Regions from separate parts of the Bacillus arachidis genome, predicted to be linked through region 1. Evidence: riboswitches for the same ligand, from Rfam matches in the RefSeq annotation. Region 1 holds a riboswitch; each other region holds the start of a gene.
The links. Region 1 has a riboswitch for S-adenosylmethionine ahead of QRY57_RS15405 (MetQ/NlpA family ABC transporter substrate-binding protein). Riboswitches for the same ligand answer to the same signal wherever they lie in the genome.
Positions count from the first base shown of each region.

Region 2: it holds a riboswitch for S-adenosylmethionine, as region 1 does, so the genes downstream of both, mtnK (S-methyl-5-thioribose kinase) here and QRY57_RS15405 (MetQ/NlpA family ABC transporter substrate-binding protein) in region 1, are expected to answer to the same signal.
Region 3: it holds a riboswitch for S-adenosylmethionine, as region 1 does, so the genes downstream of both, QRY57_RS24610 (methionine ABC transporter ATP-binding protein) here and QRY57_RS15405 (MetQ/NlpA family ABC transporter substrate-binding protein) in region 1, are expected to answer to the same signal.

Region 1 covers NZ_CP127376.1:2,682,703-2,695,093, reverse strand. The annotation lists gene QRY57_RS15435 (M20 family metallopeptidase) at 1-865, shown strand, start outside; gene QRY57_RS15430 (GNAT family N-acetyltransferase) at 1,028-1,543, shown strand; partial or broken gene QRY57_RS15425 (YjiH family protein) at 1,547-1,754, shown strand; gene QRY57_RS15420 (GNAT family N-acetyltransferase) at 1,905-2,483, shown strand; gene QRY57_RS15415 (GNAT family N-acetyltransferase) at 2,493-2,990, shown strand; gene QRY57_RS15410 (YdcF family protein) at 3,325-3,954, shown strand; SAM riboswitch class I at 4,103-4,192, shown strand; gene QRY57_RS15405 (MetQ/NlpA family ABC transporter substrate-binding protein) at 4,254-5,072, shown strand; gene QRY57_RS15400 (acyl-CoA dehydrogenase family protein) at 5,086-6,246, shown strand; gene QRY57_RS15395 (methionine ABC transporter ATP-binding protein) at 6,253-7,014, shown strand; gene QRY57_RS15390 (methionine ABC transporter permease) at 7,004-7,666, shown strand; gene QRY57_RS15385 (YdbC family protein) at 7,832-8,053, shown strand; gene QRY57_RS15380 (hypothetical protein) at 8,141-8,485, opposite strand; gene QRY57_RS15375 (SH3 domain-containing protein) at 8,492-9,640, opposite strand; gene QRY57_RS15370 (copper homeostasis protein CutC) at 9,915-10,598, shown strand; gene lepB (signal peptidase I) at 10,620-11,174, shown strand; gene QRY57_RS15360 (IclR family transcriptional regulator) at 11,346-12,113, shown strand; gene pxpB (5-oxoprolinase subunit PxpB) at 12,113-12,391, shown strand, end outside.
Region 2 covers NZ_CP127376.1:3,569,354-3,575,810, forward strand. The annotation lists gene QRY57_RS19920 (DUF1129 domain-containing protein) at 1-637, opposite strand, end outside; gene QRY57_RS19925 (PadR family transcriptional regulator) at 640-969, opposite strand; gene QRY57_RS19930 (3-hydroxybutyrate dehydrogenase) at 1,166-1,942, shown strand; gene QRY57_RS19935 (YvrJ family protein) at 1,999-2,160, opposite strand; gene mtnA (S-methyl-5-thioribose-1-phosphate isomerase) at 2,230-3,291, opposite strand; gene mtnK (S-methyl-5-thioribose kinase) at 3,288-4,472, opposite strand; SAM riboswitch class I at 4,563-4,704, opposite strand; gene QRY57_RS19950 (carbon-nitrogen family hydrolase) at 4,778-5,641, opposite strand; gene QRY57_RS19955 (pyridoxal phosphate-dependent aminotransferase) at 5,656-6,457, shown strand, end outside.
Region 3 covers NZ_CP127376.1:4,434,904-4,447,294, forward strand. The annotation lists gene metQ (methionine ABC transporter substrate-binding lipoprotein MetQ) at 1-540, opposite strand, end outside; gene QRY57_RS24605 (methionine ABC transporter permease) at 568-1,233, opposite strand; gene QRY57_RS24610 (methionine ABC transporter ATP-binding protein) at 1,226-2,251, opposite strand; SAM riboswitch class I at 2,455-2,564, opposite strand; gene QRY57_RS24615 (hypothetical protein) at 2,690-3,034, opposite strand; gene QRY57_RS24620 (thioredoxin family protein) at 3,186-3,494, opposite strand; gene QRY57_RS24625 (toprim domain-containing protein) at 3,498-3,842, opposite strand; gene gcvH (glycine cleavage system protein GcvH) at 4,386-4,769, opposite strand; gene QRY57_RS24635 (arsenate reductase family protein) at 4,811-5,176, opposite strand; gene QRY57_RS24640 (hypothetical protein) at 5,638-6,171, opposite strand; gene QRY57_RS24645 (phosphatase PAP2 family protein) at 6,315-6,968, shown strand; gene QRY57_RS24650 (PTS sugar transporter subunit IIC) at 7,048-8,061, opposite strand; gene QRY57_RS24655 (L-lactate dehydrogenase) at 8,082-9,032, opposite strand; gene QRY57_RS24660 (spore coat protein) at 9,286-9,534, opposite strand; gene QRY57_RS24665 (hypothetical protein) at 9,548-9,733, opposite strand; gene QRY57_RS24670 (acyl-CoA dehydrogenase FadE) at 10,056-11,840, opposite strand; gene QRY57_RS24675 (acetyl-CoA C-acetyltransferase) at 12,186-12,391, opposite strand, start outside.

The DNA.
Region 1 (12,391 bases):
TGCATTATCGGAAACAATTGAAGAAATCGGCGGTGAAATCGTTGTATTTGGAACACCAGCAGAAGAAGGTGGTCCAAATGGAAGTGCAAAAGCAAGTTATGTGAAAGCAGGATTGTTTAACAAGATGGATGCGGCACTTATGATTCACCCTAGCGGAAAAACAGCAACAACAAGTCCGTCACTCGCAGTTGATCCACTTGATTTTTATTTCTATGGAAAATCAGCACATGCAGCAGCGTCACCAGAAGAAGGAATTAATGCATTAGATGCGGTTATTCAACTTTACAATGGGATTAATGCACTACGTCAACAGCTACCGTCAGATGTGAAAATTCATGGTGTCATTACTGAAGGTGGAAAGGCGCCGAATATTATTCCAGATTACGCATCAGCCCGTTTCTTTATTCGCGCAGCAACACGTAAGAGATGTGCGGAAGTAACAGAAAAAGTACGAAACATTGCGCAGGGTGCAGCACTGGCGACAGGAACAACAGTAAAAATCAATCGGTTTCAGAATGAAATTGATGAATTATTAGTGACAAAAACATTTAATGAAGTGATTGCTGAGGAATTAGAAAACCTTGGTGAAGAAGTAAATCGTAAAGAGAGACTTGGAATCGGTTCAACAGATGCGGGAAATGTGAGTCAAGTTGTACCAACGATTCATCCTTATATCAAAATTGGTCCAGACCATTTAATTGCGCATACGAATGAATTTAGAGAAGCAGCTTGTTCGGAACTTGGCGATAAAGCCTTAGTTACATCCGCAAAAGCATTAGCGTATGCAGCATACCGATTAATTACAGAAGAAGGAACGCTTAATCAAATTAAGGAGGAGTTTAAAAAAGCGCAGCGAAATCAATAATGTGATAAGTACTCAAGAAGTGGTTTTCTAAAATTTTATTTGGATAAAAAAGGTTTGGAGAAATCTCTAAGCCTTTTTGGGTTATAAAAGGTAATAAAAAGAGAGCTTACTACCCACAAATAGCAAGATAAATAGCTGAAGTATTAAAAAGGAGGAGGAAAAGTGAATCAGAATACTCTTGAAGGCTATCAAATTAGAACTGCACATAATAATGAAAGTACTCTTATTATTAATATGCTAAAAGAAATCGCTCAATGGTTAAAAGATAAAGAAATCAATCAGTGGCAGTACCTCTTAGAAGGTAGAGATGACGAAGAGATAGCACAAGCTGTAACGAACAACAACACTTACATCGTTTTAAAAGAAAATGAAATGATAGGTACTTTTACAGTTTCTTCCACGCAAAGTGAGTGGGATCGCCATATTTTTGGTGAAGATGTTTTTTTTGATTCACTATATTTACATAGACTGGCGATTATCCCTAAGTATATGAAAAGGAGAATAGGTGAAAGGATTTTGATGTGGATTCAAGATAATATGCACACTGACAAAAAGTTCTTAAAGTTAGATTGTGTTGCAAATAATACTAAACTAAACAAATTCTATAAAAACAATGGCTTTGAGTATTTTGGCGTGGCAGATGGTCATAATAAATATCGAAAAAGGATAAAAAAATAGTTTTCATTACTTGTCGTTAGTGCGCCGCTTGTAACTAAGATTGTGATTGCGGTTGTATCCGTATCATTTGTTTTGCTTTTTTCGACGTCTATCCCATGTATTTTATCTATGGATATACCATGAAAAGTTTCAGAACTTATTAATTTTGTATATTGAAAGAACGATTTTAACATTAGTGATTAGTGGGCCAATTGCATATGTTTTACTGTAAGAGATGAAAAGACACACTTATGTTCTTAAAGTAAGTCCTTTTTCCGTATTATTAGATTTTAATCGATAGAAAATGAAATTTTGAATATTTTGATATGTGTTATGTTGCAAACTATAATATAGCTAGATACATAGAAAAGGGGATGTATTTATGGAAATAGTAAACAAAAGAGCGATGTTGCGATTAATGGATGCAAATGATGTAGAAAAATTATTTGCAATTGTGGAAGGGAATAAAGAAGTTTGGACGTATTTAATAGCTAAAATGGAAAGTTATCAAGATATGGAGCGATATGTTGAAACGGCAGTAAAACGATATGAGAAGGGAACGGATTTACCATTTGTTGTTATAGATCAAAAAACGAATGAAGTTGTAGGCAGTACACGTTTGTATAGTATTTCAAATGATAACAAAACGGTTGAACTTGGCCAAACATGGTATCATCCGAGTGTACAACGAACAAGTGTGAATACGGAATGTAAGTACATGTTATTGCAATATGCGTTTGAAGAATTACACATGCTGCGTGTGCAAATAAAAACAGACTTGCGAAATGAAAAAGCACAACGAGCGATTGAACGACTAGGCGCAGTAAAAGAAGGGATATTACGAAATGAGAGAAGGTTACCAAGCGGTTATGTAAGAGATGCGGTAGTATATAGCATTATTGCAAGTGAGTGGCCAATCGTGAAAGATCGATTACTACACAAAATGGACATGTATAAATAGGAGGCAAATATGACAAATTTAGAAACAAAGAGACTAAAGATGATCCCCTTTACATTAGAACTTGTCGAGGCAATGATAAAAGGGAGAGAAGAGCTACAGGAAATCATATCGTATAAAATATCTTTAGAATGGCCAATGCCAGATTATAAAGATATTTTGCCGTGGATTGCTGAAAGTTTACGAAAAAGCCCGAAACAAAGTAAATGGAGCGGACTTATTATTCATAAGGAAGATAATGTTATTATTGGTGATATGGGTTGTAAAGGTGCTCCTGATTCAACTGGTACAGTAGAGATTGGATATAGCATTGTACCAGAATATCAAGGGAAAGGCTATGCAACTGAAATGGCAAAGGCCTTTGTTAAGTGGCTGGAGCAGAATGAAGAAGTGCAAACGATTAAGGCAGATTGTTTAACGAGTAATGTCGCTTCGAGTAGAGTGTTAGAAAAGATAGGCTTTACATGTGTACTTGAGGAACAACATATGAAATATTGGATTGTAAAGTGAAACGGAAGAGGTATATGCTCTTAAGAGAGGAAAATATACCTTTTTTTCTTACAAAATGATTACTTCTTTTATATACTTTTGTTTCATCATTCCCTTCCGTGAAAAAATTCGTTACAATGGAGTTGTATGAGGAAATTTGTACATAAATCAAGCTCATATAGTATGAACCACAAATAATAGTAAATTAAAAATCCTCTATTTGAATGAAAATCCTTTATAATACGAATTGATTGTTTAGAAAAGTTCCTTCTTTTAAATAAACTCAAATGTAATGATTCGAAAAAGGTCATTTTAAATTAATAGAAGTATGGATGATGCGCGGAGGCTAGTACAAATGAAACAAAATAAGAAAAGTAAGAAAAGACGAGTTCTGCAAGTGTTCTTGCTTATGATTAGTTCTATAATTCTATTTATTAGTTATGCAGCTTACGATATTTGGAGTAATCGCTTTAAAACAGATGAGGTACCTACAGATGCTGCTGTTGTACTAGGAGCGGCTTCTTGGAATGGAAAACCGTCTCCTGTATTCCGCGAACGAATCAATCATGCAATCTCCTTGTATAAAAATGGAAGTATTAAGAAAATTATTTTTACAGGTGGTACTAAATTTGAATCAGAGCTGGAAGAAGCACGGACTGCGAAAGCGTATGCATTAAAGCATGACGTAAAGGATGAAGATATATTAATTGAAACACAGTCGCGTTTTACAGAAGATAATTTGAAGAATGCTAAGCAAGTTGGAATTGACAATGGCTTACATACTTATACAATCGTAAGCGATCCTCTTCATATGAAGCGAGCGATGAGAATAGCGAAGCATATTGGGATGGATGCATACGCATCGCCGACTCCCACATCAGCATATAAAACATTAGATACAGAAATTCCGTTCTTTTTTAAAGAATTGTGCTCTTATATTGGGTATGTTGCATCGTTACCTATACGTACTTTGAAAGGTGATTAAGAAAGTAAGAAAAAGGATAGACAAAGGTAGAATAGTTCTGCTGAGTCTGTCTTTTTTTCTATAACTTTACAAATTATAGAAAAAATTCCGATAAAAACCTTGTATTTTTATCGGAATAGTGACACAATAAAATGCATAATCAAATATAATCTTATCGAGAGAAGTGGAGGGAACGGCCCAATGAAACTTCAGCAACCTATCATGTGATAAAAAGGTGCTAATTCCGAGTAGATAAGAAGGAAAAGAAATGACAACCTTCTTATATGTAAGGTTGTTTTTTTAGTAGGAGGAGAGAAAAGATGAAGCGTTTATTTTTTACACTAGTAAGTATCGTATGCAGTTTATTTGTAATTTCTGGTTGCGCAAAATCATCTGCAGGTGACCAAAAAGAAATTCGTTTAGGGTTTACCCCAGGACCATACAGTGATCAAGTGAAAAAGGCAGTTCAACCATATTTAGAGAAAAAGGGCTATAAAATTAAAATTGTTGAGTTTAATTCACCAAACGAAACAAATCCAGCCCTAACAAATAAGGATATTGATGCAAATATATTTCAAAGTACTGCTTTTATGGAATCGTACGCAAAAGAAAATAATGCAAAAATTTCGAGCGTTATTCAGGTTCCATCAGCACCTCAAGGTGTATACTCTGAAAAACATAAGTCATTAGATGATTTGAAGGATGGAATGAAGATTGGGGTACCAAATGATCCAGTTAATTTAGAACGTGCATTACGTATTTTAGAAGAGATTGGCTGGGTGAAATTAAAAGACAATGTAAATATTTTAACAATCTCTGAAAAAGATATAACGTTTAAAAAGAAAGATTTCAAATTGGTACCGCTTGAATCACCACAAATTCCAAGAGCTATGAAAGATTTAGATTACGGTATTATTAACGGAAACCTTGTTATTTCATCTGGACATAAGTTAAAAGAAGCGCTGGAATTAGAAAAAACACCATCACAACATAGAATTATTGTTACTGTTCGCGATGAAGATAAAGAAAAACCATTTGTGAAAGATTTAATTGAAGCATATCATTCACCAGAGTTTAAAAAGATGATTCAATCTGAAGAACAATTTGAGGGGTTTGTGCTCCCTGACTACTTAAAGTAAAGGAGATCTTGATATGACATTATCATTTATAGAAACAGAAGAACAAGTTCTCGTATTGGAGAAAATAAAAGAATTCATTCCGCGATTTGCAGAAAGGGAACATCAACTGAGTGAACTCGGATCTTTTCCTTTTGAAAATATTAAAGATTTACAAAATATTGGTTATACGAAGCTAACATTACCAAAAGATGTCGGTGGAAAGGCCATTTCATTGTATGATTTTGTTTTATTTCAAGAAAAAATTGCAGAGGGAGATGGAGCAACCGCTTTATCAATTGGTTGGCACCTTGGAATTGTGAAAGAACTTGCGGAAAATCGCTCATGGCAACCTGATATGTTTTCTTGGTTTTGTGAAGAAGTAAAAAAAGGTGCTCTTTTTAACCGAGCAGCAACAGAACCGAAGACAGGGAGTCCAACAAGGGGCGGGAAACCAGAAACATTAGCTGTGAAAAAAGGTGATAAATGGGTTATAAACGGCAGAAAGACTTTTACAACGATGGCACCTGTACTTGATTATTTCATCATCTCAGCAAGTATTGAAGGACGAGAAGAGATAGGAGAATTTGTGATTCCAAGGCACGAAAAAGGTGTCTATATAGAGGAGACATGGGATAGTGTTGCGATGCGTGGAACGGCTAGCCATGATCTTGTATTACAGAATGTTGAAATCCAAAATAAATTTTTTACAGATGTAAAAGGTGCACAGGTGAAACCAAAAGGAATTGGATGGTTACTGCATATACCAGCATGTTATTTAGGGATTGCGCAGGCTGCAAGAAATTATGCGATTGATTTTGCCAAGTCATATCAACCGAATAGTTTAAATCATCCAATCAGTTTACTGCCGAATATTAGAAGATTAGTAGGTGAATTAGAGCTAGAACTTATGCAGGCACGCACGTTTTTATATCAAGTTGCAAAAAAATATGATGAGGCAGAAGATAAACAATCTTTGCAAGCCGAATTAGCAGCTGCAAAATATATTGCGACGAATGTAGCCATATCGGTTGTAGATAAAGCAATGCGAATTGTTGGAGCGAAAAGCTTATCTGAAAAAAATCCACTACACCGTTATTATTTAAATGTTCGAGCTGGTTTACACAATCCGCCAATGGATGATGTAACACTCTCGCTAATAGCAGACGATGTTTTTAAATCAAATGAAAAGGAGTGAATGAAAATGATAACGTTACGCGATATCAATAAAACGTTCCAGACGAAAGAAGGTTTATTTCATGGTGTAAAATCAGTCTCATTACAAATTGAAGAACATGATATATTCGGAATTGCTGGATTGAGCGGTGCAGGAAAGTCTACGTTATTACGTACAATGAATTTACTAGAAAAGCCGGATTCAGGTGTGGTGATTGTAAATGGAGAAGATTTAACAAAGTTATCGAAGAAAGATTTACGAACGGCAAGACAGTCGATTGGTATGATTTTTCAACACTTTCATCTTCTTCATAATAAAAATGTATCGGATAATATTGCTTTGCCGTTAGAATTGAAGTCAGTTTCAAAAGAAGAAAAAGAAAAACGAGTGCGAGAATGCTTAGAAATTGTTGGCTTAAGCGATAAAGCATATCATTTTCCTTCACAACTAAGCGGTGGGCAAAAACAACGTGTTGCGATTGCACGTGCATTAGCAAATGATCCCAAAGTATTACTTTGTGACGAGCCGACATCGGCACTCGATCCGAAAACGACACGATCTATTTTGCAATTTCTACAAAAGATAAATAAAGAGCTAGGGGTTACAATCGTAATTGTAACGCATGAAATGAATGTCATTAAACAAATTTGTAATAAAGTAGCAGTGATGGAAGAAGGAGAAGTTGTTGAATCCTTCCATTTACGTGACCAACATCTAAAACCAACAACAGAAATCGCAAAACTTCTATTAGGTGTTGAAGGAGAGAGGGGCATTGCACATGTTCAATAATGTTATTCCACTGCTTCCAGAAATTTGGACATCGCTTTTGCAAACATTTTTAATGGTTGGACTTTCAGTTGGAGCGGCAATTATTTTAGGAATTCCTTTAGGTGTAATTTTATATTTTACTAGCAAAGGACAAATTTTGGAACAAAATATTGTCCATCGTACATTAAACGGCATCGTAAATATTATTCGCTCATTTCCATTTATCATTTTGTTAGTAGCTCTTGTACCATTTACAAGAACCTTATTAGGAACTACAATTGGTCCAATCGCTGCAACGATTCCTTTATCAGTAGCAGCCATTCCTTATTTTGCAAGACTTGTAGAGCAAGCGCTGCGCGAAGTTCCAAAAGGGGTAATTGAAGCTGCTGAGGCAATGGGAGCGTCGCCACTGCAAATTGTTTGGAAAGTACTGCTTGTTGAGGCGCGTTCAGGTCTTGTATTAAGCTTAACAGTTTTAACAGTAAGCTTTATTTCCTACTCAGCTATGGCAGGTGTTGTCGGCGGTGGTGGTGTCGGTGACTTAGCGATTCGTTTCGGTTATTATCGTTTCCAAACAGATGTTATGGTTGTTACGGTACTTATGCTTGTGATTCTCGTTCAATCTGTACAATTTATTGGAAATAGAATTGCGGCGAAACTTGATAAAAGATAATGATAAAAAGAACTTTGGTATACACCAAAGTTCTTTTTATTGTAGGGGATGAACAGTGAAAGGTGTTCAATGATCGACGTGCGGAAAATTAGCACTATCGATATAACATATGAGAGAATGTAGGAGAGAAGATAAGGGAATATATATGTGAAAGGGGGAAAAACAGTGGCAGAAATCAAATTTGATATTAAAGAAACTTTTGGAGTTATATCACAGTCACCTAAAGGCTGGAACAAAGAACTCAATCTAATTAGCTGGAACGGCAAAGAGCCAAAGTATGATTTGCGTGATTGGGCACCGGAACATGATAAAATGGGAAAAGGTATCACATTGACAATCGAAGAGTTAAAAACATTAAAAGATATTTTAAACCGTATGGAGTTATAAAAACAAAGTGTTTTGTGCAGAAAAAACCACTTTTGAATTGTTATTTCAAGAGTGGTTTTTTTGTATGGACGTATATGTCAGAAGAGACTATACAATCTTTTCTTCTCTATCTTCTTTTTTGTGATGTTCAGGCACGTAGATATATTGAGATACAATAAGAAGAACGCTTATAAAAAATACAGGGAACATACTCGATAGAAATAGACCATCAATCATAAAATTAGTGATTAAACAAACGATAATAATGAGTGATGTAAATAGATGAGAAATGTGTTTTTTTAATCGTATTTTATATAATTCTCGCAATATTTCACAGCATACAAATAAGATGAGTATGCTTAAAAAATATATATTTGTATCATAAATAACAAAACAACAGATTAGACCGAAGAAAGCTAGATACTCAATAAGTAACGGAATATTACGTAGCATAAGATGTTACCGTACTAAGTAAGGAAGTGGATCAACGGCATTTGTTTTCTCGAAATTCCATTCCCCATTATGTAATTCAAAGTGAAGATGTTGTCCTGTTGAATGTCCAGTGCTCCCCATCTGCCCTAACTCTTGACCAACTTGAACGCGATCTCCGGCTTGTACAAATCTGTTTTTCATATGTGCATAAACAGTCGTATATAATTTTCCTTTTATGTAATGAGTGACAAATACAACATTACCATAGCTACTAGAATAGTAGGATTTGATAACTTTCCCAGCAGCTGCAGCATGGATAGAAATATCTCCAGTTGCCACAAAGTCAACACCATAATGCATTTGTCCCCATCTCACTTCAAATGGTGAGCTAACTTGTCCTTGTGTTGGAAATTTAAAAACAGCAGGTATGGAAGGTGATGTAGATTTCTCTTGTGGTTTATTTTGTAATACATAATGTTTTGCAACATACCCATATCCAGAGCCAAAACGAATTTTATACCATGTACCTACAGTATCAACGACTTGAAGTTGCGTTCCGTTTTGTAAAGAGCCAATAACAGCAGTGTTTGTCCCTGCACCGCTGCGTACTTTTAAGTTAGGAGTTGCAACGTAGTAAGCATTGTTTTGTATTGTAATCCCATTAACGAATGAGTGTGAACGATTGGATACAAATTCTTTTTTTACGTATCCTTTTTGTCCGTTGTGAGAGATGAGATACCAGTCGTGATGTGTTTCTTGGACAGAGATAAATGCTCCGTTTGGTAATACGTCAATAATGGATGATTGTATACTTGGTTTTGAACGAATATTTAAGGCGTCTGCAGTTACGATGTGTTGGGTTTGTTGTGGATGTAGCTTTTTCAAAGATAAATTGGACTTTTGGATGTAGCCAATTTTGTTTTGGGAGTTTACTTTATACCAGTTACGTGTAGTTTCGAGAATAATCACAGGTGTGTTATATGAAATACTTCCAAGGGAATCACTATTTGTTGTGCTTTCTTGATAGAGTTGAACGTTATCAAGTTTTACGTATCCGATTCCTGCGTTGCTCTTTGGTTGTACAGCTGTTGTTTGCGTATCTGCTTCAGTAGTGGATGGTAAAAGAGAAGCGATTACAATAGTTGTTGCTGTCAATGTTGTAGCTTTCATATTCATCGTATAATGAGCCTCCTTGTATTGTTTGTGACAAAATTTAGAAATATATTAAAAGAATAACAGAAATATAGTAATTATGGAAATAAAGAAAGAGAATTCAGTTGTTTCTCAAGTACGCAACTTTAGGGTAATGAACTTGTTTTTCTAAACTTTACAGGAGTTTGAAAAATCTTTCATTTTCTTTGCTTTTTTCAAGTTTTATATGAGAAACCTATGTTTCGGATTTATACTACGGTATAATAATGTGGAAAAAGTACGAAAAGAGGTAAGTTTCATGCTAGAGGTTATTGCAACTTGTTTAGAAGATGTGAAGCAAATTGAAAAAGCTGGTGGAAATCGAATTGAACTCATTTCAGCATACACAGAAGGTGGATTAACACCAAGTTATGCTTTTATAAAAAAAGCGGTGAAAGCTGTAAACATACCTATTCATGTTATGATTCGTCCTCATGCTAAGTCATTTATATATACAGCAGAAGAAATCGAAATGATGAAAGAAGATATTCGAGTCGCGCAAGAACTTGGTGCAGCCGGTGTTGTATTAGGTGTATTGAATGAACAAAATCAAATTGATGAAGAAAAATTAGCTGATTTATTATCTGTTGTAGATGGAATGAATGTCACATTTCATCGTGCAATAGATGAAATGGCTGATCTTGTTGGTGCAGTTCAAACATTGCGTAATTTTGAAAAGATCACTCATATTTTAACTTCTGGTGGACAAGGAGGCATAGTGGAAAATATTCCTGTACTCCATGAAATGCAAAGAGTAAGTCAAGGTGATGTACAGCTCATTGCTGGAAGTGGTGTGACAAAGGAAAATATACAACGAGTATTGAATGAAACAGGAATTTCAGAAGCGCATATTGGTACTGCAGTCCGAGAAGGTAAATCTTGTTTTGCTGAAATAAATCAAAAATCTGTACAAGATCTAGTGGGATTGACAAAATCATTATAATGCTAGAGAAGAGGGGAAAAAATGGAGAAAAGCAAGAAAAAAGAAATTATTTCATGGATTAAAACAATAGGAATTACAATAGGAATCGCTTTAATTGTACGTGGTATTTTATTTACTCCTTCTCTCGTACAAGGTGAGTCTATGATGCCTACATTAGAAAATAATGAGCGTGTCCTTGTCAATAAAATTGGTTATAATATACAAGGTTTAAATCGCTTTGATATTATCGTGTTTCATGGAAAAGAAGGATATGATTTAGTGAAGCGAGTAATTGGCTTACCGGGGGATACGATTGAGTATAAAAACGACGTATTATATGTGAATGGAAAAGCGGTAGATGAACCATATCTAGCAGAGTATAAGGAACAGGTAGGTAAAGGGAAGCTAACTCCTGATTTCACGTTAGAGCAAAAAACTGGAAAAGAAAAAGTTCCAGAAGGACAAGTATTTGTACTGGGAGATAATCGTCAAGTTTCAAAAGATAGCCGCATGTTTGGATTTGTTTCTGAAGATCAAATTGTCGGAAAAGGTGAAGTAGTATTTTGGCCGTTGCAACAAGTAAGAGCGTTGCATTAAAGATAAGGTTTTGATATATGTGTTAAAAAGCATTGAATGTTCATTTCAATGCTTTTTTTTATTTTAGAAAAATATTGTCTAAAAAGAAAGAATATTTTATAATTTTAAATTATATATTTGTTTCGAAAAACGGAATTATTGTTCCGAATTACGGAACTTAGGGGAGCTAGGATGAGTATAAATAAAACAGCTGTAAAGACGATGGATATTTTAGAACTATTTTATGAACATGAAGAGTTAACGTTAACGGAAATGGTTCATCATACGGGGATGCCTAAAACATCTGTATACCGTTTAATTGGTTCGCTTGAGGAAATGGGTTTTTTACAAAAGACAACAAAGGGAGCCTATAGACTGGGATTAATATTTTTAAGGTTTGGTCAACTTGTTTCGAAGCGATTATCGGTACGAAATATTGCAAAACCATATATGAAAAAGCTTAGTGATTCTCTTGGTCAAGCTGTCAATTTAATTATTCAAGATGATAATGAGGCAATTTATATTGAAAAAATGGATGGAGATCAACCAGTAAGAGTATACACAGAGATTGGAAGACGAGCACCTTTATATGCAGGAGCATGTCCGCGTATTTTACTTTCGTATTTTGGAGAAGCCGATCAAATGCGGTATGTAGAGAAAGTACAATTACAACGATTTGCGGATGGAACGATAGTGGATAAAGAAGAGTTACAAAACCAGTTACGTAAGGCAAAAAGAGAAGGATATACGATAAGTTATTCGGAACTTGAGAACCATACAGCTGCCATTGCAGCACCTATTTTTGCAAGCGATGGTCATGTAATAGCTGGTATTAGTATTTCAGGATTAGAAATTGAGTATAATGAATCGACAATTCCAACCTTTATTAAAAAAGTGAAAGAAACAGCGCATCAAATTTCGAAAGAACTTGGCTGGATGGGTGAAAAGGAAGGGATATGATGAAATTTTCAGCACTAGGGGATCAAGCAGTTGTTGTTACATTTGGAGAAAAAATTGATTTGGCTATATATGAAAATGTGCAAAATTTATGCAGTCTATTAAAGCAAAATCCTTTTCATGGAATGATTGAGTGTGTACCTTCATTTGCTTCTTTAACAGTATACTATGATGTATATAAATTATGGGAGAAAAATGAAAGAAAGATAGTGCCTTATGATTTTGTATGTGAATACGTAAATCGATTGCTTAGTCATACTCAAAATAAAACGCAAAAACAA
Region 2 (6,457 bases), 880 kb from region 1:
CAAACATAATTGATAATGGAACAATTAACACAAAGATTCCAATCCAGCCAAGTGCATATACTTCGCCAATAATAAGTAGTAAAAAGATAATTGCAGCCAGTATATAGCTTTGCATAGTAGACAATTGTAAGACAGGAGTTCCATACCCTTTATTAACAAACATTAATAACACTAGTAATACAATTGGAATCATCACTATTGCATAAATAATCCCAAATTCTTTTAATTTGCTTTTGAAAGACGACATCCGAAATGCAATAATTGTCCCAATAATAGTAATCATTAAAACGATTGGATATCCAATTAATTGTACATTTGTTAATGTAAATTGATGATTTGGATTATTAAACAAAATATTAGTTAGTAACCAATATCCACCAACCCCAATCATCATCCCCAGAATGCTCCTTATACTCCCTCCTTTATCTGTCTCCATTTCTTTCGCCAATTCATCTGCATACTCTTTCGGCGAATCTCCAAAAATATCCCTTACCCTCTTCCCCCGTTTCTCTCCTTCAATTAAATGAAGCTCTGCATCTTCTAAAAATGCATTTATATCTTCTTCCTTCATTCCTTTTGTTAACAAATACACTTTCATATCTATTAAAAACTTTTCTCCTTCTTTAGAAACTTGCATTATCATCTTCTCCCCTTTCCTTTTAGCAAACGTTCTACACTGCTTTGCATCACTTCCCAGCGTTCCATAAATTCATCAAGTGCATCTTCACCTTTTTCTGTTAATGTGTAATATTTTCGCTTCGGACCAGTTGAAGATTCTTTCATTACGCTCGTAATTAGCCCTTCCTTTTGCATCCGTATTAATAATGGATAAATACTTCCTTCACTTGCCATAGTGAAACCATACTTAGCTAGTTTTTCACTCATTTCGTATCCGTATATCTCTCCTTCAGAAATAATTGCAAGGAGACAGCCTTCTAAAATCCCTTTCAGCATTTGACTTGTCGACATAATTCAAATCCTCCCTCTATCTTGTTTTACAAGATAGATAAGCATAAGTATCTTGCTTTACAAAATAGTATAGCAAAAGCTATTTTGCAAAACAAGATAGTCCAGTATATTTTTCCAAATCTTTGCAGGATTTTCATTACATTCCCTCTAAATAGAGCAATAAGGTAAATCTTATATATAAAGGAGTGCTCTCATCATGGTTACAAATCGTGTCGTCTTTTTAACAGGTGCTGCAAGTGGTATTGGTTATGAAATGGGAAATGCATTTGCAAAAGAAGGAGCAAAAGTGGTGATTAGTGATCGTCTTGAAGATCGTGCAAAAGAAGCTGCTGAACAGTTACGCAAGGAAGGATATGAGGCAATCGGTCTAAGATGCGATGTGACATCTGAGCAAGAAATATCCGAAGCGATTTCTGAAACTATTACTAAATTCGGCTCACTTGATGTATTAATAAATAATGCTGGTATGCAACATGTCTCACCAATTGAAGAATTTCCAACCGACAAGTTTGAACTTCTTATTAAAATTATGCAGATCGCACCGTTCATTGCCATAAAACATACTTTTCCAATTATGAAAAAACAAAAGTATGGGCGGATTATTAATGTTGCCTCTATTAACGGACTTGTCGGATTTGCCGGGAAAGCTGCCTATAATAGTGCGAAACACGGCGTAATTGGTTTAACAAAGGTTGCCGCGTTAGAGGGAGCTACTCATGGGATTACAGTAAATGCTCTCTGCCCAGGTTATGTGGACACACCACTGGTTCGAAACCAACTCCAAGATTTAGCAGCAACAAGAAATGTTCCACTAGAGCGTGTATTAGAAGACGTTATTTATCCACTCGTACCACAAAAACGATTGCTAGCTGTGGAAGAAATTGCTAGTTATGCTTTATTTTTAGCAAGTGAGAAAACAAAAGGAGTAACTGGTCAGGCTGTTGTTATAGATGGCGGCTATACATCACAGTAGCTCTTTTTTGATTGCAAAAAAAGGCTTATGCTTCTTGAAAGCATAAGCCTTTTCCCTCACTTCGTTTCATGCGGAGCTTCATATCTTGTCATCTGTTGTGGTAATTTCTCAATTGCAACAATTACACCATCTAATTTACTTTCAATACGATGCAGTAAATATAACGTCACAACGATTGGAAATCCAACATTACCGATCATAGATATCCATTCCTCCATCTACTTCCCCTCCTTTCTTTTACATAAATAAGCAAAAGAAAGGAAATTTGGCAATAAAAAAACAAGCTACTATATATTAGCTTGTTTTTCAAATAATAAAGCAATCTCTACTGCATAATCCCCTTGTAGAATTCCCTTTTCAGTAATAATTCCCGTAATAAGATCATGAGGAGTTATATCAAATGCAGGATTATAAACACTGACGCCCTTTGGAGCAATTTGTTTTCCAAAAACCTTTGTAACTTCAGATTCGTCACGTTCTTCAATCACAATTTCAGCACCCGTTTTCTTCGTGATATCAAATGTAGAAAGTGGGGCAGCAACATAGAAAGGAATATGAAAATACTTTGCTAATATAGCTAAATTCAGGGTTCCTATTTTATTTGCTGTATCACCGTTCGCAACAATTCGATCTGCCCCTACAATTATAGCAGTAATATGTTTTCTTCGGATCACATGAGCTGCCATATTGTCTGTAATGAGTGTTACATCAACACCAGCTTGTTGCAATTCCCATGTAGTAAGACGCGCTCCTTGCAAGACAGGTCTTGTCTCACATGCATAAGCATGTAAGTTTATCCCACGCTCTTTTCCAATATAAAACGGAGCTAGTGCTGTTCCATAACGAGCCGTAGCAATACTTCCAGCGTTACAAATCGTTAAAATATGATCTCCATCTTTAAATCTAGTTAAAGCATGTTCCCCAATACTACGGCACACATTTTCATCTTCTTGCTGAATTTTAAGTGCTTCCTCTTCCAACATTTTTCTCGATTCTTTAATTGTTGTTGCTTTCTTAATAGAGCTACTCATACGATCAATTGCCCAAAATAAATTAACAGCTGTCGGACGTGCGGTTGCTAAATAATCACAATCGCGTTTGAAAATTTTTTTAAACTCAGTGATATTCATAGCATTATATTTTTTTGCTGCAAGTGCTAAACCAAAAGCAACTGTAATACCAATTGCAGGTGCCCCGCGTACTTCTAACATAACGATACTTTTCCATACATCTTCAATACTATTCAATGTTTTATATTCTACAACATGTGGTAATCTCGTTTGATTTAATAAAGTAATAGAATCTCCCTTCCAACTTACAGAACGCGGAACAGCAACTGTTGCGCTCATACTCTTGCCTCCTCTCCAGAAACAATATATCGAAATATTGTTTGAAACACACGAACATCTGCATTTGTTGCTTCATGTAATAGTAATTCTCTTCCTAAGTATAACGCTTGCTTTTTTGCTTGAATTCTTCGACTTTTATTCTTAATCCCATCTAAATCTACTACATGTGCTAATCCAATTGTTCGACGAATGATTTCACAACCAGCAAATCCAACTGCGTCAGCAAAAATATTTTGTAGCACAATCGCAAGCCATTGTTTCTCCTTTGTATACGGTTCTATCCCTTCTAATAGCCATAGCTTCGTGAATACTTCTACAAAATTACTCCATGTTTTTTCAATATGATAGAATAAAATATCTCGTTTCTCGTCTTCCCTTGCTAGTGCATTCAACAATAAATTTGCAATAAATTGACCAAGGTCAAATCCAAGCGGTCCAAATGTTGCAAACTCCGGATCAATTACCTTCGTTTCAGAAGATGATGAAAAAATACTACCTGTATGTAAATCACCATGAATTAACGCTTCTTTTCTCGTTAAAAATTTATATTTATACTGCGCTACCTGTAATTTTAATTTCTTATCACACCAAAGTTCATCTAAGACAGGTTGCAATTCTTTCTCATAATCGTTTGTTTCATAGTTCCCAAACGGATCTGTAAACACAAGATCTTCTGTAATTTTACAAAGATCAGGATTTACAAACTTTCCGTCTAACACCCTTTTCTCTTCTGCTAGTAGGCCAAAATCTGACGTATAAAACAAAACATGTGCTAAGAAGCGCCCAATATGCTGAGATAAAAGCGGATATTCTTCCCCTTCAACCAATCCTTTACGAGTAATTGTAAAAGCCGATAAATCCTCCATTACTGTCACAGCTAATTCTTCATCATGACCATATACTTTTGGTACATATTCTGGTACGTATTTTGCAAAAACTTGCAATGCTTGACTTTCAATCGTGGCCCTTCTTAACGAAAGTGGCCAGCTTTCTCCAACGACTTTTGCATATGGAAGAGCCTGTTTTACGATAAGGCCGCTTTCTCCATCATGGACCCTGAATACATAATTCAAGTTCCCATCTCCTATTTCATGACAAGTTAGCTTTGCGTCTGTCCTAAAGTATCCATGCTCTTTTACATACTGAACTGCTGTTTCTATTGTTAATGAACGATATCCCATTTTCTTATCCCCCTTTTTTAATGCAGAGGCTTTTCATCATAAGAAAAACCTCTTCCCATGAAGAAAGAGGTTTGAAGTTTATCTTCTCCCCTCTTATCTGTCAGAAAGCTATTCTTTCTGCTGGAATTAGCACCGTGCCTTTTTGGCGCATAAGCGCCCCATCTCGCAATGGTATTACGGTCGGTTGCTGGGTTTCATCGGGCCAAATCCCTCCACCTGCTCTTGATAAGAGTTGCATGATTTATTTGAATTTTTAACTTTCTGCTACAGACTATAACAAGAATAAAAATCATTTGTCAATATTTTTATTTATATAATTCTGGACGTCGATCGGCAAAGACAGGAATTCCCTTACGCACTTCTTTAACTTTTTCTAAGTTTAGCTTCCCATGCAAAATTGATTCTTCTTCTCCTGCTTCTACTACAATTTCCCCCCATGGATCAACAATAAGAGAATGTCCAGCAAACACATTATGTGGATCCTCTCCTGCTCTATTACACGCAACCACATAACATTGATTTTCAACCGCTCTTGCTTGAAGGAGTAAACGCCAATGAGCTAAGCGAACAAACGGCCATTCTGCTACAACGAATAACACATTTACCCCTCTTACAGTATAAACACGCATCCATTCTGGAAAACGAATATCATAACAAATCACACCACCACACTGTACACCATCCAATGTAAATTCTCCTGTTTCACTCCCCCCTATTAAATAGTTATGTTCATTCATCAACTGGAACAAATGGACCTTGCTATACTCATTTTGCAGTCTCCCCTCACGATCCACTATATACATCGTATTTGTAACACCGTGCTCTGTTTGCTTCGCAATGGAACCACCGACAATATTTACATCATATTTCTGTGCCCATTCTGAAAGAATCTGTTTTGTTTGGATCCCATCTCCATCTGCAATTTCCGGAAGTCTTTCTAAATCATAACCAGTCGTCCAAAGTTCAGGTAATACGACAATATCTGGTGTTCCTTGCATCGCTTCTTTTATTTTTTTCTTTGCATTTTCAATATTTATTTTCACATCACCAAAAGCAATATCCATTTGAATACATGCGATTTTCATTTTATCCACCTCATTTTCAATTTTCCCTTTACAAAAACTTGGAAAGGCTATATTATTTGTCACTAGAATTGTAACAATTTTCAAAAGAGGTGGAAAGTATGAAACATTTTCAACCTTCCAGGGTTGTAACATCCTTACCAACACAGTTTTTCGCTTCACTTGTTGCAAAAGTTAACAAAGTGGTGGAAGCAGGTCATGATGTTATCAATCTAGGACAAGGCAATCCAGATCAACCAACACCGCCGCATATCGTAACAGCTTTACAACATGCAGCAGAAAAAACAGTTCACCATAAATATCCACCATTTCGCGGGCATGAAAGCTTAAAAAAAGCCTTTGCGGCGTTCTATGAACGTGAATACGGAGTCAAAGTAAACCCTAAAACAGAAGTCGCTATTTTATTTGGCGGAAAAGCAGGGCTTGTTGAATTACCGCTTTGTTTCACAAACCCGGGTGATACAATTCTTGTCCCCGATCCAGGATACCCTGACTATTTATCAGGTGTCGCTTTAGCAAAAGCAAACTTTGAAACAATGCCATTATTAGCAGAAAATAATTTTTTACCAGACTATGCAAAAATTGATGAATCTATTGCCAAACAATCAAAATTAATGTTTTTAAACTACCCTAATAACCCGACTGGTGCTACTGCATCAAAAGAGTTTTTTGAAGAAACAATTTCCTTTGCCAATAAACACGATATTTTAGTCGTGCATGATTTTGCTTATGGTGCAATTGGCTTTGACGGCAACAAACCAACGAGCTTCTTACAAGCAAACGGTGCAAAAGATGTTGGCATTGAGATTTATACATTGTCAAAAACATTTAATATGGCTGGTTGGCGAATCGCCTTTGCTATCGGTAACGAAAGTGTCATTGAAACAATCAATGTATTGCAAG
Region 3 (12,391 bases), 1.8 Mb from region 1:
AATATCTGTTTTGAACTTCAAGTTTTTCGGATTTTCTGCAATATCTTTCGTAGTTGCTTTAACAGGATCTAGACCATCTTTAATTTTTAAAATACCTTCTTTTTGTAAGATTGCTAAACCACGTCCATGGTCAGCAACAGAGTTACTCATAATAATTGTTGCTCCGTCTGGAAGGTCTTTTAAGCTTTTATATTTTTGAGAATATACTCCTATTGGCTCTAAGTGAATTTTCCCTGCTACTTCAAAATCATATTTTTTATCTTTTATTTCTTTTTCTAAGTATGGAATGTGCTGGAAGTAGTTTGCATCTAAGTCCTTATCTGCTAATGATTTATTCGGAAGCACGTAGTCTTGGAATTTTTCAATTTTTAATTCAATTCCTTTTTTCTCAAGTAAAGGTTTTGCCTTTTCTAAAATAACAGCATGCGGTACGTTAGAAGCTCCCACAACAAGTGTCTTTTCATCTTTATCTTTCCCACCACAAGCTGCTAGCCCAAAAATTGAAGTTGAAATAAGTGCTGTAAGTAATAATTTTTTCATGATATAAACACCCTTCCCCGTTTTATTTTATCGTTTATCAATTCGAGTTGTAACAAAATCACCAATAAATTGAATCAAGAAAACAACGAGTAATACACAAATTGTTGCTACAATGGTCACATCGTTATTTCCACGCTGGAATCCTTCTAAATATGCCAGTGTACCAAGCCCACCAGCACCTACAACACCAGCCATTGCTGTATAACCTACTAGAGCAATTGTCGTTACCGTAATACCAGATACAAGCGCTGGTAGCGATTCCGGAATCAATACCTTCCAAATAATTGTGCTTGTTTTCGCTCCCATTGCCTTTGAAGCTTCGATCACGCCTTTATCAATTTCACGAAGTGCGATTTCAACCATCCTTGCATAAAACGGTGCTGCTCCAATAATTAAAGCTGGTAGTGCTGCGCTTGCTCCAAGAATTGTTCCAAGAAGAATCTTCGTAAATGGAATTAATAAAATAATTAAAATGATAAATGGAATAGAACGAAAAATATTTACAAATGCTCCAATCCCTGTGTGAATCGCTTTGTTTTCCCACAAATTATCCTTTGCCGTCATGAAAAGTAACAATCCTAAAATAAGACCGAAACCAAATGTCGCAAATGCTGCGATTGCCGTCATATATAATGTTTCACCTGTCGCTTCTAGCATTTGATTCCAATCTACATTTGCGAGTAACTTATCCATGTGTAATCACCTCCAGCTCTACTTGATCTTGATGTATTCCTTGAATTGCTTGCTGGATCGCTGTTTCCTCACCGTTTAAATGAACGACTAAACTGCCGTAAGAGCCGTTATTCGTTTGTGCGATATTCCCTTGCAAAATGCTAACTTCAATATCACTGCGTTGCATTAGCCTTTGAAGTACTGGACGTTCTACCGCTTCACCAATAAACTGCAAGCGAATTACTTTTCCATCTGGATACTTTTCTATTAAATTCTCAATCGTTTCATTTGTATCTTCTGAATCAGTTAACTGCTGTACAAATCGTTTTGTAATATCCTGTTTTGGATTACGGAATACGTCAAGTACAGGACCACTTTCTACAATCTTCCCTTTCTCCATTACCGCAACGCGATTACAAATTTTTCGAATTACGTGCATCTCATGTGTAATTAGTACAATTGTCAAACCGAGGCGCTTATTAATATCTAATAGTAAATCTAAAATTTGATCTGTCGTTTCTGGATCAAGAGCCGAAGTTGCTTCATCACATAGAAGAACTTTCGGATTATTCGCTAACGCTCTCGCGATACCGACACGCTGCTTTTGCCCACCGCTCAATTGAGATGGATATGCGTCTCCTCTTCCTTCTAATCCAACAAGACGAATTAACTCTTCCACACGTTTTCTTCTTTCCGCTTTATCAACACCCGCAATTTCAAGTGGAAAAGCGATATTTTCACGTACAGTTCGTGACCAAAGTAAGTTGAAATGTTGAAAAATCATTCCGATTTCTTGTCTTGCCTTGCGAAGTTCATTACCAGTAATTGCTGAAATAACACGATTAGCTATCGTGATCTGTCCGGAAGTTGGTTTCTCTAATTGATTAAACAACCTAATCAAAGAGCTTTTTCCAGCACCACTATATCCAATAACACCAAAGATTTCGCCTTTCTCTATTTGTAAATTGGCATTATCCACAGCAGTGACATCACCGCTTTTTGACTTATATATTTTCTTTACATTTTCTAATAAAATCATGATGTTCACCCCTTTTTGTATTTAAAAAGCGTAAGCGGCTCGCTCAGGTTCACTCTACAATTTTTTTATTTTTTCATGTGAGTAATCTTTCGCTCTAGCTCCTCTTATTATTCGAATGTCCTCCTCATTCAAACAACAAAAAAACCTTTCTGCCCCTAGAATGAGCAGAAAGGTTTATATGCATATATCAACATGATCCCTTCCTCTCATCTCTCAAAGCATTTGCTTTGCAGGAATTGGCACCATTTCAACATAAAAGTTGACGGTTGCCGGGCTTCATAGGGCACAGTCCCTCCACCTCTCTTGATAAGAGAAATCAGATTAAATTTTCGTCTGATTTGAAATTTATTAAATTGTCTATATTTTATGACTTGAATTGTATCAACATACACTCACTATGTCAACAAAAAAAATCGCAAAAAGTAAAACTTCAGAATATTAAGCACCTACTCGCATTGGTTTACATATGTGAAATACTGATTCTAATAATAGCATCGTACGATACGTTCCGTTATATTGAACACATCCGCTATTCACCAATGTTTGTAACCTAATATTCCCAGCAACTAACCTCCGTAAGTTTTCTTCCTGAAAGCAAATCAATTGTTCTGTTCCGCGCGCCTCTTTCAAAACTTGTATATACTCTCTTGAAATTTGAAGTGAGCACCTCTCGTCTCCTAAACGAAAATTGATTGTTTTTTCCCCTTGCCGAAGAAGCGGTTCTAAATGGTATTGTGCATTAGCATATGTTACAAATGATTGAAGCAACGAATATAATCCCATTCTAGTCACATCCTTCATATCACTTTCTACTAATACCATTCCATCTTCTCAAAGAGCAATCCTGTTACTTTCTCTCGACAAATAACGTACCACTTCTATCTTTCAGGCATATTTCCCAAGAAATATGTCGAGGCGGCAAAAACTTTGCCACCTACTGTAATTCTTTATATAAATATTCAACCGAATGAAATGCATATATTTTCTTTATAAGTGTTCCCCGCTCAAATACGAGTAAACAAGGTACACTTTCTACTTCATACTCTCGCGCTAAATGAGGTGCATAGTTTAAATCTAACATTCCTATTTCCAATTCAGATATAGTAGCTTCTACCACTGTTAACATCTTCTTTGCTAATTGGCATGTTCCACACATCGGTGTATATACATATAATACTGTTTTTTCTTGGTCTGCTATTAGAGCTGTTACTTCAACACCTGTCCAGTCAATCACTTCTATCATTCCTTACCGTAAATATTCTGTATAAACGTCAATGTCAGCTCCCCATAATACGTTCGCTAAATGATTAGAAGGAGCAGTTGCCACTTCACGATACGAACGATCAATGTAAATATGCTCAGCTTGCGGGAATTCTTTCCGAAATTGTTTTCTAAGCTTCTCTCCTGCGGCATCAGCATCCACTAGTACATATACATCTTTATCAAAAAACTGATCAATGAGTTCATCCATTTTCGACAAACCAATTGTACCATTTGTACAAACAATTTCCACTGGTTCCCGAATAATAGATTCAATCTTTCTTCTATCTGATTTTCCTTCGACAATAATGACTTTCTCTACATAGACCATATGTCATCACCCGATCACCATATACTATAAAAACAACCTTACTTTAGTATATAGTATATTCGATATTTTCATGTTGTTTCCTGTTTATTTTTGCAAAGAAAAGCGGAAGCGGCTCGCTCAGAACAGGAAGACGTTGGAGCTTCTGACAAAGAGGCGCCCTTTGCCTCGCAGGAAGGAGCGAAACGACCGACTGTTCTTGCCGCTGAAGCTAGACATCAAAAAAAAGCGGAAGCGGCTCGCTCAGAACGGGAGGACGTTGGAGCTTCTGACGAAGAGGCGCCCTTTGCCTTGCGGGAAGGAGCGAAACGACCGACTGTTCTTGCCGCTGAAGCTAGACATCAAAAAAAAAGCGGAAGCGGCTCGCTCAGAACGGGAGGACGTTGGAGCTTCTGACAAAGAGGCGCCCTTTACCTCGCGGGAAGGTGCGAAACGACCGACTGTTCTTGCCGCTGAAGCTAGACATCAAAAAAAGCGGAAGCGGCTCGCTCACAGTGCAAAATAAAAGGGACAGCACATAGGCTGTCCCTTTTATTTCGATTAAAATTAGTCTTGGTTTGTCATTTCTGCGTATTGTTCTGCAGATAATAACTTCTCTACTTCACTTGCATCAGAAAGTTCAACTTTAACCATCCATGCACCTTCGTACGGAGATTCGTTAACAAGTTCTGGTTGATCGCTTAATTCTTCGTTTACTGCCACAACTTTACCACTTACAGGTGCGTATAATTCAGAAACTGTTTTAACAGATTCTACGCTGCCGAATGGCTCGTCAGCTTCAATTGTTGCACCTACTTCAGGAAGTTCAACGAATACGATATCGCCTAACTCACTTTGTGCGAAATGAGTAATACCGATAACAACTTGGTTGCCTTCAGTTTTTACCCATTCGTGTTCTTCAGAGTAACGTAAATGATTTGGAATGCTCATGACTGTACCTCCAGTGAATGTATTAATTATGTAAAAATACCTTATTGGTACTTTTTCCACACACTTTCAAACTGCTCCTCGTTAAAACCAAGTGTTACATTCGTACCATCTGTTACGATTGGACGTTTAATCAACATGCCATCAGATGCTAAAAGCTCAAACATTTCGTCTTCACTTGCTTCCTTTAACTTATCTTTTAAGCCAAGTTCACGGTAACGCATTCCACTTGTATTAAAGAATTTTTTTAATGGCAATTCACTTTTTGCATGTAAATTACGCAAATCTTCTTTTGACGGTGGATTTTCAACAATATGAATCATTTCATATGCTACATCGTTTGCCTCAAACCATTTTTTCGCTTTTTGACATGTGCCACACTTTGGATATGAATAAAATGTTACTGTCATAAATTCACCTACTTTTTGCTAACCTTTATCTTTATCATATAGAAAACATTCTATTATTTCAAACGATTCTTCTCCAAACTTTAACTTATTTCGTCACAATTTTCTTTTCCCCTGCAAATTTTCCTTATTTTCCGCCATTTTTATATTTAAAATATTTTCCTCTCAATTTATCGTGTATGTTAAACACGAACATATATCTTAAACAAACGTTTATTTGATAGATTAAACACCATAAAGTGAAACTTTAATCAGCGGGGTTTTCTTCATCCTCCACTGATTATTAGCCCTCACTAATGGGGATTTTACAGGAAGTTTATCTCCCATCTAACCTCTTTGCTTGTGCTAAATGTTAAGGTGGGAGTATGACTGCCCACGAATAGCAGGATAAACACGAACATACATCTTAAACAAACGTTTGATTAAATAAATCAAACAGAAGAAGCTCCTAAATCAAGAGCTTCTTACTGCCTACTCAAATAATCCGCAATCGTTTGAAATACGTATATATACATATTATGAATGCTTTGTTCTGAAATCGTATCATTGTATAAATCGGTACCCCAAATTTGTCCCTCACCACTTCCAACGTTTACAAATCCTTGTGTATACATCATTGCTCCATTTCTTGGCGCATTATGATAATCTAAATCTTTTTCAGTAAAAATGAAATAGGGCCGATCCTTTAAACCAATAAAAAACACTGGCTTTTTCAACCCTAAAAATAGATCTGTATATTTTTCTTTTGATGCTTCTTCAAAATGTTCTTTCATAACAAGAAATCCGTCAACTTCTTCAGATTTCTCCTTCATTTCATCTAACTTTATTTTCTCAAACTTTATATTTCTAAACGTATCCTTTGGTGCCTCCCCCACAACTCCAATAGCCAATGCCCTTCCGCTATACTCTTGAACAGGTGGTATATCCTTATTTTGTGCACACCCCACCCCTACTAGACATAACAATATAAGAAAACAAAAATTCAGCAAACGCTTCATTCTTACTCCCCCCATCTCAAAAGTCAAGTGACAAAAATGTAAGGCAAATTCAAAAAAATGTAAGTAAAATCGATAGCTCATTTTGATTTTCTATATTATAATCAACTGGATTTACTTACATTACTAAACACTAGGAGATTTTCATGAAAAAATATAAACTTTCATCTTTTCTTCCCTTAAGTTATATACTTCTACTCGTACTCGTAAGTCCGCTTTACGATGTACTAAATAAATCTGGCGTTCATGCCGTCGACGTTACGACTATAGTTGATGATTGGATTCCGTTTGTAAAAGTATTTATTATTCCGTATTTACTTTGGTTCCCATACTTATATGGAGCACTCATTTACTATTGTTTTGCTGATCGTAAACAATATTATGTAACATTAAGCAGCGTTATCCTTGGAAAACTAACATGCTTTTCGATTTACTATTTGTGGCAAACAACAGTACCCCGCCCTACAGTAGTAGGGACAGATGTATTTTCTGACTTAGTTCGTTATATTTATAGTATTGATCAACCTGTAAACTGTTTCCCTAGCATCCACGTTCTCACAACATTTGTCATTATGTTAGCTGCTTATAAGCGAAGAGAGCAGCATAAGTGGGAATATTGGATTCTTACGTTCTTTGGTACACTCATTATTTTATCGACATTATTCACAAAACAGCATGCCTTCTTAGATGCAGTTTCTGGCATGGCATTGGCGAGCACATTGTACCTCGGTGTGCAATTATTATTAGTTAACAGAAAAGAAACTGTTACAATCCCAGTAAAACAAACCTATAAAATGTAACAAAAAAGCAGACTGTGGCTTCTTCAGTCTGCTTTTATCTATATAAAGGAGATTTTCAATGTAATATGTTGTTTGGCAATTAAGATTGTGGCACAGTCATATCGCCTGAATGAATTCGGCCTGCTCTTTTTAGCGCAATGTAAATGATATAAGAAACAGCTACTGGAATTACAATGTAAGTGATAACCATCGCTGGTACAACATCAAATCCTTGGCTGGAAATTAAATTAATTGGTGCAATCAAAGAACTTAATCCAAGACCTGCAATTTCTTTACCTGCTTCCAAGTGAAAAATTAGTGCAGATACAGGACCCACAATGGCGCTGGCAACGACAGTTGGGACGAGAATCATTGGATTTTTAGTAATGTTCGGCAACTGTACTTTCGGAGTACAAAGCGCTTGTGCTAAAATACCACCCAAATTGTTTTCTTTTGCTGAGATAACAGAGAATCCGATAAATTGAGCTACACATCCTGCAAGTGCTGCACCGCCTGCAACACCGTCTAGGCTAAGCGCAATTGCTAAAGCAGCTGATGATGCTGGAGAAATAAGTAATAGTCCCCAAACAACTGAAAGTACAATAGAAGCAATAAATGGGCTACCAGCTGAGCTATCTTTAATAAACGCTCCAACTATATTTAAAACAGGGCTAATATTTTGGGCTAACCAAATACCAACTATGCCTGAGCCTAGTATTGCCACAAATGGAACGAGCATCATATCTAAAGCAGTTTTCCCGCTTAATCGTTTACCGATATAAACCGCTAGAGTTGCTGTTAATAATGCACCGATCGGTTCACCAGTTTTAATGATTAGACCAGCTTCAGTAATCGAAATCGATCCTGCCCCAATAGCCCCGGCAACCATCGCTGAGAAAATGACAAGTCCGTTTGCTCCAAGCATGAAAGCAATCCCTGCTCCAATTGCTGGTGCCATAAGTGATTTCGCGACAACACCAATTGTAATTAACATCGGAATATCAACAATTCTTCCTATATTTTCTATCAGTAAACCAATTCCAAGTGATACGAAAATACCTTGTGCAATTCCGGCAGAACCTTTAAAAACACGAGACATTATATAGTCCTTCATCTGTTTCACCTTCTCCTAGTTTAGTAACCGATTGTTTTCATATAGTCACGTAAAATATCATTTGATTGTGCAAATCGGCTTTCCTCGGCTTCTGTTAAGTTTAGTTCAACGACTTCTTTCACACCATCTCTTGTAATAATTGCTGGTACACCTGTGCAAATATTATATTCACCATACTCACCATCTAAAATGGCTGAAACAGCGATTACACAATGATCATCATTAAAGATAGAGCGTGCGATATAAGCTAGTGAATTCCCAATACCGTAATAAGTAGTTCCTTTACGTTTATAAATTTCCCAACCAGCTTTAGCAGTTTTCTCAACAATTTCATCTAAATCAATTTCGCCGAAACGCTCTTTTTGTTCATCTAAAATTTGCAAGATTGGTTTCCCGCCGACTGTAACATGAGACCAAGCAACCATTTGAGAGTCACCATGCTCACCTAATGAATAACCGTGAATACTACGAGGATCCACTTCAAGCATTTCAGATAAAATTGTTCTCAAGCGTGAAGAGTCTAAAGATGTTCCTGTACCAACCACACGGTTTCTTGGTAAACCAGACACTTTCCAAACTTGATAAGTAATAATATCAACTGGATTTGATGCGATTAAGAAGATGCCATCAAATCCACTTGCCATTACACCTTCTACAACACTTTCCATAATCTTCGCGCTTGCTCCTAAAGTATCCAAGCGACTTTGTCCTGGTTTTGGAGCTGGACCTGCTGTAATAATAACAATGTCCATATCTTTGCAGTCTTCATAAGTACCTGCATATACTTTTGTTCTTGTATTTGTAAAGTTAATGCAGTGTGATAAATCCATCGCTTCTCCAACTGCACGTTCATAATTTATATCAATTAATGCTAGTTCTTCACAGATACCTTGATTCACAATTGAATATGCGCAGCTTGATCCAACTAATCCAGTGCCAATAATTGCGATTTTTCTTGTGTTTCTATTCATAAGAACCTCTCCTAAATCATTATGTAATGTTTTTGTTCTTTACACTTTTTATTATAGAGATTCGCACTATAGAAACCATGGATACTTTGTGAAATATTGAACAATCTTTTTGTACTTTTTGTGACATACCCTAAAAAATTTTCGTCATATTTGTTACAACTAGAAAAATATTTCACACATATGTATTGATATATACAAATACGAAAAAGCGAGTGAATGATCATCTGATATTCACTCGCTTTTTCGTATTTTATTATTGTGCATTTAGCTGACTTTTCAATTGCTGAACAACCATTGGATTCGCAGGAGCAGCTGGTTGATAATAATTTTTTTGCTTCGCATATTCATATACCTTACGTTGCCTTAATTCATCTTGATTTCGAATGTGAATCAACGTTTGATGTAACTGTGCGTTATCCGATTGCGCTATGTAATTCGCATAACCCGTTAAACTAGCATTTAACTCCGCTAAATAATCGTTCACCATATCTTTTTCATTCATAGTCTATACACTCCTAACCTAAAAAGGACATTAATTGTTGTCTTGTATTTCTTGCCGCTTGTGCATCTTGCTGTAGCATTTGCTTCAATTGAGGATCTGTACACTGCTGCGCATACTGATCTAATTTATTCGCAACTGTCGCATGCCCTCCAATAATATGACGTAAATTTTCAAGCTCAAGCTCTGTTAAATTTGGCATAATAAAACCCTTCCTTTCTTTGTTCATTCACCATTTAGTATCTATTAATTTTGGGATTGTATGCATGTGAAGTGATGACATAAAATGATGATTCACTAAAAAAAGATGAATGATCACATTCACCTTTTACTTAAAAAATCATAGTCATTTTAGCAAGCTTTTCTTACAAAGATAGTATTGTAAGAACACTTTATCCGAAGTTGATTTAGATGATCGTGTTTATGCGTATATTGATACGATTAATCCAGATATCGATTTTATACAGCGATTACTCACAAAAAAATCCGACAGCCCTTATAGGGTTGCCGGATTCTCAAAACAATTAAACTGTATAACGCTCATCCTCTAATACTTTCGCAGCAATTTCACGCTTCTTCGGAATTACGTTAAGCGGTGTATGACGAGTTAATTTGCGAAGCGCTGATAACATCATGCGCAGCATATCACCGTTTTCAACTGCGATAATTGTTTCTTTCGCATCTGCTTCAATTTGGTTGAAAGCTTCTTGGCAGAATACTTCAGTGTATAATACTTTTTGTTTATTCTTTTCAAGACCAGTTGCTTTGATTGCTTTTTCTGTACGAAGAACAGCAGACTCCATTGCGTATAAATTGTTTACGATATCTGCAATGTTAACAAGAACTTCTTGTTCTTTATCTAATGCTTTACCGTATTTTTGGGCAGCTAATCCAGCTACCATTAAGCCGATTTTCTTCGCGTTATTTACTAAATATTTTTGAAGTGCTAATGGCTCATCGCCTACTTCTTCTGGCATCATCATCATTAACTCTTCTTGTAATTTTTGTGCCTTTTGAAGAAGCGGTAATTCACCTTTCATTGCTTTACGTAAGAACGTACCTGGTACGATTAAGCGGTTAATTTCGTTCGTACCTTCGAAAATACGGTTAATACGAGAGTCGCGGTACATTCTTTCAATTTCGTACTCTGCCATAAATCCGTAACCACCATGAATTTGAACACCTTCGTCTACTACGTAGTCTAATACTTCAGAACCGAATACTTTATTTAAAGAGCACTCAATTGCATATTCAGCAATTGAAGCTGCAACAGCTTTGCCGTCTTTTACTTCTTCTTCTGATAATGTGCTCATACGGCTTTCAAATAAACCAACTGTACGATATACAGAGCTTTCCGCCGCATAAATTTTCGCTGCCATGTTCGCAAGCTTTTCTTGAATTAATGGGAAACGAGCGATCGGTTGTTTAAACTGTTGACGCTGATTTGCATATTGTGCAGAAATTTCTAGTGCACGTTTTGAAGAACCAACTGTACCAACACCTAATTTATAACGACCGATATTTAAAATGTTAAACGCAATGATATGCCCCTTACCAATTTCACCAAGTACATTTTCTTTCGGCACTAATGCATCTTCTAAAATTAGCGTACGAGTTGAAGAACATTTAATTCCCATTTTCTTTTCTTCAGGGCTTGTAGATACACCTGGATATTCTTTCTCAACGATAAATGCTGTGAAATGCTCTCCATCAACTTTCGCGTATACAACGAATACATCAGCAAAAGCAGAGTTTGTGATCCATTGTTTCTCACCATTTAATACATAGTGTGTACCTTCTGCATTTAAGCGAGCAGTTGTTCTTGCGCCTAATGCATCCGATCCAGATCCTGGCTCAGTTAATGCGTATGCAGCTAATTTTTCACCAGTTGCTAAAGCAGGTAAATATTTTTTCTTTTGCTCTTCATTACCGAATAAAACGATTGGTAATGATCCGATACCAACGTGAGCGCCATGTGTAATTGCAAAGCCACCAGCACGAGAGAATTTCTCTGCGATTAACGCTGAGCTTACTTTATCAAGCCCAATTCCGCCGTACTCTTCTGGTACATCAGCACCTAATAAACCAAGCTCGCCAGCTTCTTTTAATAAGCGAACAGAACGATCAAACTCATGCTGCTCTAAATATTCAAGCTCTGGGAGAACTTCATTTACAATAAAATCCTCTGTCGTTTTCGCTATCATTTTATGCTCATCGCTATAATCCTCTGGTGTAAATACTTGATCAATCGTAATCTCATCAACTAAAAAGCTACCGCCTTTAACTGCATTTCCCACTGTTTTTTCCATGAAAAATTCCTCCTTCATATTTTCATAGGCCGCTTCTCTCATTTTGAAAGAAGCTGGCTCACCCTTTATTTTTTATACCCTTTTATTGCTTCCACTTTTTTATTTAATCCAGTTCCAGCGGCTAGAATAATCGGTGACTTCGCTTCTTCCTATGAGGCAAAGAACGCCTCCTCGCCAGAAGCTCCATCCCCCTCGCATTCTAAGCAAGCCGCTTCCACTTTTTATTTAATCCAGTTCCAGCGGCTAGAACAATCGGCCATTTCGCCCCTTCCTCCGAGGCAAAAAGCGCCTCTATGTCAGGAGCTCCAATGTCCTCTTGTTCTGGACGAGCCGCCTCCACTTTTTTTATAGTAATTCAAACACTCCAGCAGCTCCCATTCCCCCGCCGATACACATTGTTACAATACCGAATTGCTCATTGCGGCGTTTCATTTCATGAATAAGAGATAATGTTAATTTTGCTCCTGTACAACCAAGTGGATGTCCAAGTGCGATTGCACCACCGTTTACATTTACCTTTTCTTCATCTAAGCCAAGCTCACGAATTACTT